DNA from 2 places in the Kineococcus sp. R86509 genome. Region 1 is predicted to be linked to the other one. Evidence: predicted binding sites of a transcription regulator. Region 1 holds the regulator's gene; the other holds the start of a gene.

Evidence for each region. Region 1 encodes LexA, which represses DNA repair genes until DNA is damaged. Its sites were predicted from a motif close to TCGAACANNTGTTCGA; they were not measured.
Region 2: a site for LexA is predicted at 2,415-2,430, ahead of SJY07_RS06955 (LysM peptidoglycan-binding domain-containing protein). Genes of this name have one in related genera too.

The regions. Positions count from the first base shown of each region.
Region 1 covers NZ_JAXHCE010000001.1:4,655,038-4,659,447, reverse strand. Annotated here, with positions in the region: gene SJY07_RS22720 (methyl-accepting chemotaxis protein) at 156-1,742, shown strand; gene lexA (transcriptional repressor LexA) at 1,930-2,661, shown strand; gene SJY07_RS22710 (aspartate/glutamate racemase family protein) at 2,636-3,319, opposite strand; gene SJY07_RS22705 (ATP-dependent DNA helicase) at 3,351-4,410, opposite strand, start outside.
Region 2 covers NZ_JAXHCE010000001.1:1,457,731-1,462,140, forward strand. Annotated here, with positions in the region: gene SJY07_RS06935 (CpaE family protein) at 1-591, opposite strand, end outside; gene SJY07_RS06940 (hypothetical protein) at 588-1,247, opposite strand; gene SJY07_RS06945 (helix-turn-helix domain-containing protein) at 1,491-1,709, shown strand; gene SJY07_RS06950 (hypothetical protein) at 1,743-2,303, opposite strand; gene SJY07_RS06955 (LysM peptidoglycan-binding domain-containing protein) at 2,519-3,214, shown strand; gene SJY07_RS06960 (Rv3235 family protein) at 3,272-3,814, shown strand; gene secA (preprotein translocase subunit SecA) at 3,836-4,410, opposite strand, start outside.

The DNA.
Region 1 (4,410 bases):
ACGACGCACAACGGACTCCCAGCCTCCTCCCGGCGCACCTCAGGACCCCGGCCGTGCCGCCGATGGACACGACGACCTCACCCGCCTGCTCCGCCCTGCGCCCTCGGCACGTTCCCCACCCCGCGCCGCGCGAGAACCCTCTGGAAGGCCCAGCCATGAAGGCACTGCGCGATCTGAACGTCGCCCCCAAGCTCTTCGCCGGCTTCGGCGTCGTCTGCCTCCTGCTGGCCGTCGTCGTCGCCGTCGGCCTCAACCGCCTCGGCTCCTCGCAGGCCAACCTGGACACCGTCTCCTCCAGCGGCGTGGCCTCGGTGCAGACGCTGGGCGAGGTCCGCACCTCCTTCCTCACCCTGCGGATGGACATCGTCAACGCCGCGATCAACGACGACCCGAAGGCCACCGAGGCGTCGCTGACCAAGATGGGCGAGGACGACACGGCCTACGACCAGGCGTGGAGCGCCTACCAGGCCTCCAGCCCGGCCACCCCGGCCGCGGACCGGGCCCGGATCGAAGACCTCGTCAAGCAGTACCGCGCGGCGCGGGTCGAGCTCGTGACCCTGGTCCGCAACAACGACCGTGCCGGCTTCGTCGCCCGGCGCAGCACCACGACGACCCCCGTCACCGACCAGCTGCTGCCGCTGCTGGCCACCGCGGCCAAGCACGAGAAGGACGCCGCGGCCGCCATGGCCACCGCCGGCTCCGCCGACTACCACGCCGCCGTCGTGATGCTGCTGGTCATCGGCGCGGTCGCCCTCGCGATCGCCGCCGTCGTCGCCGTCGTCATCTCCCGCTCCATCGCCCGCCCCCTGGCTCGCACCCTCACCGTCGTCCAGGGCCTCGCCGACGGCCGCCTCGACCAGCGCGTCGGCTCCACCACCACCGACGAGGTCGGCCGCGTCGGTGCCGCCCTCGACGTGACCATGGACCGCCTCAACACCACCATGCGCCGCATCTCCGACTCCGCCGCCACCCTCGCCGGCTCCTCCGAGGAACTCACCACCGTCGCCACCCAGCTCTCCTCCGGCGCCGAGGAATCCGCCACCCAGACCCAGGTCGTCTCCGCCGCCACCGAGGAGATCTCCGCCAACATCGGCACCGTCGCCGCGGCCGGGGAGGAGATGACCGCCGCGATCCGCGAGATCGCCACCTCCACCGCCGAGGCCTCCTCGGTCTCCGCCGACGCCGTCTCCAGCGCGTCGCAGGCCTCGGAGATCCTGGACCGCCTCTCCGCCTCCTCCCGCGAGATCGGCGACGTCGTCAAACTCATCACCTCCATCGCCGAGCAGACCAACCTCCTCGCCCTCAACGCCACCATCGAAGCCGCCCGCGCGGGGGAGATGGGCAAGGGCTTCGCCGTCGTCGCCGGAGAGGTGAAGGAACTGGCCCAGCAGACCGCCCGGGCCACCGAGTCCATCACCACCCGGGTGGCGGCCACCCAGGCTGACGCGACCGAGGCCGCGTTCGCCATCAGCGGCATCAGTGAGGTCATCGCCCGCATCGACGGCCTGCAGGCCACCATCGCCGCGGCGGTGGAGGAGCAGTCCGCGACGACGTCGGAGATGGTGCGCAACGTCACCGAGGTGTCCTCGGGGAGTCAGGAGATCGCGCTGAACATCTCCGGCATCGCCGCCGCGGCGGACCAGACCACGGCGGGGGCGACTCACACGGCCACCACCGCCGGCGAGGTCTCCCGCACCGCCAACGAACTCAGCGAGCTCGTCAGCCACTTCACCCTCGCCTGATCCGCCCCGCCTCCGGACCCACCGGCGCCGTCCCGCACCCCGCGGGGCGGCGTCGTCCGGTGGTGCCCCGACACGCCGGTTCGAACACGTGTTTGATCCTCGCCCCCCGGATGACTACCGTGACGTGGATCGGACCCCAGGACGGGGCCCGGTCGTACGACTCACGCGGAACGACAGGGAGAGTGACGTGGCCGACGTGCTGGACGGATCCGGCGACACCGGACAGGTGGCGCCGATGGCCTCGGTCCACCACTTCCCCGACGGTCCCTACGGCCGCGACGGACTCACCCACCGCCAGCGTCGGGTGCTCGCCGCCATCCAGGAGTGCGTCGAGCAGCGGGGTTACCCGCCGAGCATGCGCGAGATCGGCCAGGCCGTCGGCCTCACCAGCCCCAGCAGCGTTGCGCACCAGGTGAAGACCCTCGAGAAGCTGGGCTACCTGCGCAAGGACCCGCGCCGTCCGCGGACGCTCGAGGTCGTCTCGCCGGCGTCGGCCCGCGGCACCATCGACGGGTTCGAGGCCACCGCGGCCGACGGCCGCCCGCGTCCGCGCTACGTCCCGGTCGTCGGCCGGATCGCCGCCGGTGGCCCGATCCTCGCCGAGGAGCTGGTCGAGGACGTCTTCGCGCTCCCCGCGCAGCTCGTCGGCGCCGGCGAGCACTTCATGCTCAGGGTCGTCGGGGAGTCGATGATCGACGCCGCCATCTGCGACGGCGACTGGGTGGTCGTGCGCCAGCAGCCGACGGCCGAGAACGGCGACGTCGTGGCCGCCATGATCGACGGCGAGGCGACGGTGAAGGTGCTGCAGCGCAAGGACGGTCACGTCCAGCTGATGCCCCGCAACCCCCTCTTCGCCCCGATCGACGGCGACGAGGCGACGATCCTCGGCAAGGTCACGGCCGTGCTGCGAAGCCTCTGAGCGAGGTCACCAGTTCGACGGCCGCCTCGATCGCCAACCGGGGCGAGGTGAGGACCGGCACGTGCAGGTCGCGCAGCAACGGCGCCGCGTCGACCATGCTCGCCTGAGCCAGGACGACGACGTCCACGGGCGGGTCGAGCGCCCGCACCTGGGTCCGGACGGCCTCCGCGACCCCGGTCGTGTAGGTCAGGACGTCACCGGACTCGAAGGACGACCAGGTGTCCGGGCAGCGGACCTCGATCAGCTGCACGGCCCGACCGGTGGTCTCCGCGCACTCGCGCAGCAGCGGCAGCACGGTCGCCGCGGCCTCGTCCAGCGAGCTCACGACGGCGATCCGCCGCCCGGCCAGGACGGCGGCCTCGGCCATCGGGCGGTCGACCCGGACGACGCGCAGACCCATCTCGGCACCGACGGACTTGGCCGTGGGGCCGACGGTCGAGCAGGTGCACACGACGACGTCCGCGCCCTCCCCCACCAGCCGGCGCAACCGGTCCGCCAGCGCCGGACGGACGCTGTCGATCCCGTGGTCCCGCGCCGTGGTGAGCAGGCCCGTGTCGACGAGGTGGCGGTCGGCGACGGTGTCGTCCCGCTCGTTCAGGAGATCGCGGAAGGCGCGCACGTGGGCGTGCGCGGTGTGCAGGAAGCCGACGGTGGCCACCTCACGAGCATGCCACCCCGGACGCACGGCGTCAGCCACCGCTACCCAGACGCCGCAACGCCTCCAGCACGGTCGGGGTCGAGGTGGTGGACCAGAAGTCGGGCAGGCTGTCGCGCAGGAACCCGCCGTAGCGGGCCGTCGCGAGCCGCGAGTCGAGCACCGCGACGACACCGCGGTCACCGGTGGCCCGGATCAACCGCCCCGCCCCCTGGGCCAGGCGCACCGCGGCGTGGGCCGCCGAGACGGACACGAACCCGTTGCCGCCGGCCGCGTCGACGGCCCGCGCGCGGGCCGACATCAGCGGGTCGTCGGGTCGGGGGAAGGGGATGCGGTCGATGACGACGAGGGAACAGCTGGGTCCCGGCACGTCGACGCCCTGCCACAGCGACATCGTCCCGAACAGCGAGGTCGCGGGATCGTCGGTGAAGTCCCGGACGAGCTTGGGCAACCGGTCGTCGCCCTGGCAGAGGATCGGGGTCCCCAGCCGCTTGCGCAGCGCCTCGGCGGCCTCCTCGGCTCCCTTGCGACTGGAGAACAGCCCGAGGGTCCGTCCCCCGGCCGCCTCGACCAGTGCGGCGAGCTCGTCGTAGACGGCGTCGGTGGAACCCGCCCGACCCGGCGGCGGCAGGTGCCGGGCGACGTAGAGGATCCCCTGCTTCGGGTAGTCGAAGGGGCTGCCCACGTCGACCCCCGTCCACGGCGTCTTCGAGCCCTTCTCCCCCTTGAGGCCGAAGGCGCCCGCGACGGGGTCGAAGGAACCGCCGAGGGTGAGTGTCGCCGAGGTCGCGACGACGGTGCGTTCGGCGAACAGCTTCTCCCGCAGCAGACCCGCCACCGACAGGGGCGCGATGTGCAGGGACGGCGCACGGGAGGCCGGGCCGAAGCCCGCGGTCACCCAGGCGACGTCGTAGCTGTCCTGGGCGGCCCGGCCGACGTCCTCCGCGAGGCGCTCGGCGACGGAGAACACGTCCTGGACCGCCGCCCGGGCCAGGTGACGCGCCCCGCGGGACTCGGCGTCCTCCTCCTTGCCCTGCCCCTCGGAGGCGTCCTTGAGGTCGCTCAGCGCGGTCCGGGCCGCGTCCCGGACGGCG
Region 2 (4,410 bases), 3.2 Mb from region 1:
CGCCTCGTCGAGGAGACCGAGGGTCTGGCCCACCGCTGCTCCCCGGGTGTCCGCGTCGACCAGGAGCACCTCCTGCCCGGCCAGCGCGAGCTCGAACGCGAGGTTCACGGCGACCGTGGTGCGTCCCGTGGAACCGTGCGGTCCCCAGACCGCGACGGTGCGCCCCGGGACGGCCTGGGCGACCGGTTCGAGCGCAGGCGGAGGACCCGGTTCGTCCACCCGGTCGAGCGACTCGACGGCCATCGCCACGTCCCGCGCGAGGTCGCCGGGAGACCGCCCCTCGAGGGCGAACCGCGTCGCCCCCACCGCGCGCCAGCGTCGTTCGGCCGCCTCCCCCTCGGGTCCTTCCGGCACCAGGACGAGGAGTGCGACCCCCCACCGCCGCAACGCCTCGACGGTCTCGCTGTCGCACCCCGGGAGGTCCGCCCCCACCACCACGGCGCGGGTGAGACCGGCCCCGGCGGCCGCCAGCAGGTCGGCCACGTCCGGGCAACGGCGCACGACGACGAGCTCGCGTCGCAACGGTTCCCAGCCCGCGAGGAGCCTCGCCTCGGCCGGCCCGGGCACCGAGACGACCACCGGCAGCGTCACGAGCGAGCACCTCCGGCACCGGGGACCGGCACCAGGACCAGGTCGTCGTCGTTCGAGACCGCCTGCAGGACAGCGGGCATGGCGGACTCCGGGACGACCACCTGCACGTCGGCCCCCGACCGGGCACCGAGCGCACCCCCGCCGGTGACGACCGCCGACACCTCGGCGGTCTCGACGAGGCGCTCCGGCTCGACCGCGTCCTCGACAGCCCCGGCCCCGGCCGCCCGGACGACCCAGAGGTCGACGAGGGCACCGACCTGGACGCCCTGCGGGACGTTCCCCGCGACGGGCACCGTCACGGGTCGCGACGTGAGGTCTCCGGTGCGTCCCAGGGCGGACAGCGGGAGGAGTTCACCGGCGCGCAGGCCCCGCAGAGCGACCAGCTCGGCGTCGAGCGCGCCGGCGGAGGCCTCGAGGTAGGCCGTCCCCGTCCCCTCGTCGAGGTGCACCTCGACCACGCGCAGGTCGGCGGCGGTCAGCGACTGCCCCGCGCCGACGTCGCGCGCCAGCGCCCACACGCCCACCGTCGCCTGGGCGGCACCGACCACCCGCGCGCCCAGCACGACACTGGCCAGGACGAGGGCCAGGCCGATCAGCAACCGCGGATCGCGCCACGAGGGGGCGCTCACCCGCCGGGCGACCGACACCGGCGGCACGTCACGTCCTCGTACCGCTCGTACCGCTGTCCGCACTGGGGGCCCTCCGTCGTCCGACGCGTGGAGGTCCGGGCACTTCCCGGGCTCCAGGCGCTGTGATCGAGGACCATGGTGAGGCTCCTGAGCGGCGGGGGTCCGCGGTTGTCCACAGGCCACCCGAACGGCCGATGCGCCAGGGTGACGTCGTGCGAGGATGCGGACACCCGCCAGGACCAGCTCCGACGACGCCCACCAGGAGACCCCGTGCCCGCCCGTTTCGTCCCGCTCGCGGATGTCGCCGAGACGCTCGCGATCAGCTCGGCCCAGGCCTACGCCCTGGTCCGCACGGGAGAACTGCGGGCCATCAAGGTCGGCGGGCGTGGGCAGTGGCGCGTCGAGGACTCCGAGCTCGAGGACTACATCCAGCGGATGTACACCCAGACCCGCGAGAGCGTCCTCGCGGGCGAGGACCACACCGACTGACCCGCTCACCGACCCCACCGACCGACCTCCCGGTCAGACCACCTCGGTGATGCTGAGCAACGCCGCGAACGGCACCGTCGTGGTGCGCGCACCGCTGTCCGCACGCTGACCCTCGGCGACGTCGACGAGGTCGTCGAGGTCGACGACGTCGACGTGGTCGGCGCCCACCCGGCCCACCGTGCCCCGGACGTCGACACCACCCGTGCGCACGACGACGTGCACACCGGCTCCGGCCAGCGCGCGGACCGCCAGGAGCAGGGTCCGCCGCGCTGCGACCGCACCCCAGGGCGCCGCACTGCGCCCGGGAACCCCCCGCAGTGCGAGCACGGCCGCGGCCGGCAGCAGGACCTGCCGCGACGCCGCGGCCTCCCGGACCAGGAACCAGTCCGGTCCCACCCCCTCGACCCGCCCGTTCAGCGTGGTGCCGTCGCGCAGCACGAAGGTGACGGCCCCGGTCGCCGCGCGCACACGGGAGGCGAGCGTGACGGTCGCCTCGTCCCGGCGGATCCGGTCGGCGACCTCCTCGTCCCGCTCGAGCCGGTGGGCGTGCTCCGCGCGGGCGGCGAGGTCGTCGAAGAGGTCGTCCCAGCGCACGACACAACGCTACGTCGCGGTGACCACCCGTCGGGTCGCCCGTCACCCGTCTTCACCCACCGTCAGACGCTGCCCTCCGATCGGGCGCATGTCACGGGAGTTCCTGGCCCCGCGCACAGGTGGTCGCTAGACATGGCGCAGCAAACGACACCAAACGACATCCAGAAGGACCTAAGTGGTCCAACCGGGGTCGTGCGATCACGAAGGTGGTTACCGTGCACAAGCTCCGGCACCTGCTGACGTTCGCCGTCGGCGCCGGGCTGGCCGCCGTGCCCGCCCTGGCCGGCGCCGGGCTCCTCGCGCTGGCGGCACCGGCGCTGCGCACCGCGCAGTCGGGCACTGCGACGGTCGCCGACCTGCTCGTCGGTGGGTGCTCCGTCGTGGGCGCCCTCGTCCTGGGGTGGTTGGCGCTCACCGTCCTGGTGGCCGTCGCGGACGAGGTCCGGGCCCGCAGTCACCCGCGACTCGCCGTGCGGCCCTCACCCGGCGTCCCGCGGACCGTCCGCCGGGTCGTCGCCCTCGTCGTGGGCGTGATGCTGGGGTCGGCCGCCCTCTCCGCCGGCGCGGCCGAACGAGGCGCGGCGACCGCGGTCCCCGAGCTCGGCTGGGCCGCTTCCGCGCCCCTGCAGGTCACCTCGGCACCGGCCCTCGACCTCGGCTGGGCCGCCGTCCCGGAGACCGCCCCCGAAACCAGCGCGGCGAGCACTCCCCCGGCGCCCCGGGAGGTCAGCGGCGAGATCGTCGTCCACCGCGGGGACAGCCTGTGGTCGCTGGCCGCGCAACGGTGCGGTCCCGACGCCACCGCCGGCGAGGTGATGGCCGAGCAGCACCGCCTCCACACCGCCAACGTCGACGTCATCGGCGACGACCCCGACCTGCTGCTGCCCGGCCAGGTCCTGCGCCTGCCCTGATCCCGTCCGAGCACCCGTTCGGCCACCCGTTCGACACCGCACCGAGGAGAACCCCGCGTGACCAGCTCCACCGCCGCCCTGCTCGACGACCTCACGCCGGGCACCGGACGAGTGCCCGTGCCCTACGGGCTGCCGCCGTACATCGACGAACGCGAGGACGCCTTCGGTCCCGAGGGGCCCGTCCTCAGCCACCTCAGCCCCGACCAGGGCGTCCTCGAACTCGCGATCGTCGACCCGCGGCTGTTGCCGCCCTCGGAGCTGCCGGAGGTGACGGCGTGGACGCGGCGCTACCTCGTCGTCCTGCTCGAGGTCCTCACCGGTCAGCGACCCACCCAGCAGCTGCTGCGGTGGTCCGCCGCCGACATCTACGCGGGGGTGCAGCGGCGGGCGGCGCTGCAGGCCCGGCTGCGCGCTCGGACCGGACGGACGGTGCGTCCGCAGGTCGGGACGCTGCGGGTGTCGTTCCCCCGCCCGGACGTGGCCGAGGTCGGGGCCGTGCTGAGGGAGTCGGACCGGGTGCGCGCCGCGGCGCTGCGCATCGAGCGCTGCACCGACCGCTCCGGGGAGCGGTGGCGGGTCACCGCGCTGGAACTCGGGTGACCCGCCCCACCTGACCTGCGCTCAGTCGTCCTGGCGGCGCTGGGCCGCGCGGCGCTGGGCCCGGTTGCCGGTCTCGGCGTCCGTCGCCGCGGCGTCGCCGGCGTGGACCTCGACGTCACCTTCGGCCGTCGGGGCCGAGTACTGCAACTGCTGACGCGGCGGGGGCGCGCCGAACCCCGGGGCGGTCGCCGCGGTCCCCGGCTGGGTCGCCGGCTGGACCTGCAGCGAGAAGAGGTAGCCGATCGACTCCTCCTTGATGGCCTCGGTCATCGCCCCGAAGAGCTGGTACCCCTCGCGCTGGTACTCCACGAGCGGGTCGCGCTGGGCCATCGCGCGCAGCCCGATGCCCTCCTGGAGGTAGTCCATCTCGTAGAGGTGCTCACGCCACTTGCGGTCGAGCACCGACAGCACCACACGGCGTTCGAGGTCGCGCACGACGCCCTCGCCCAACTCCACCTCGCGGACGTCGTAGCAGGCCTGCGCGTCGCCACGCATCTCCTCGACGAGCCGCTCGACGGTGAGGTTCCCGCGACCCCCGGCGGCCTCGACGACCTCCGCCGGCGTCACGGAGACCGGGTAGAGGCTGCGCAACGCCT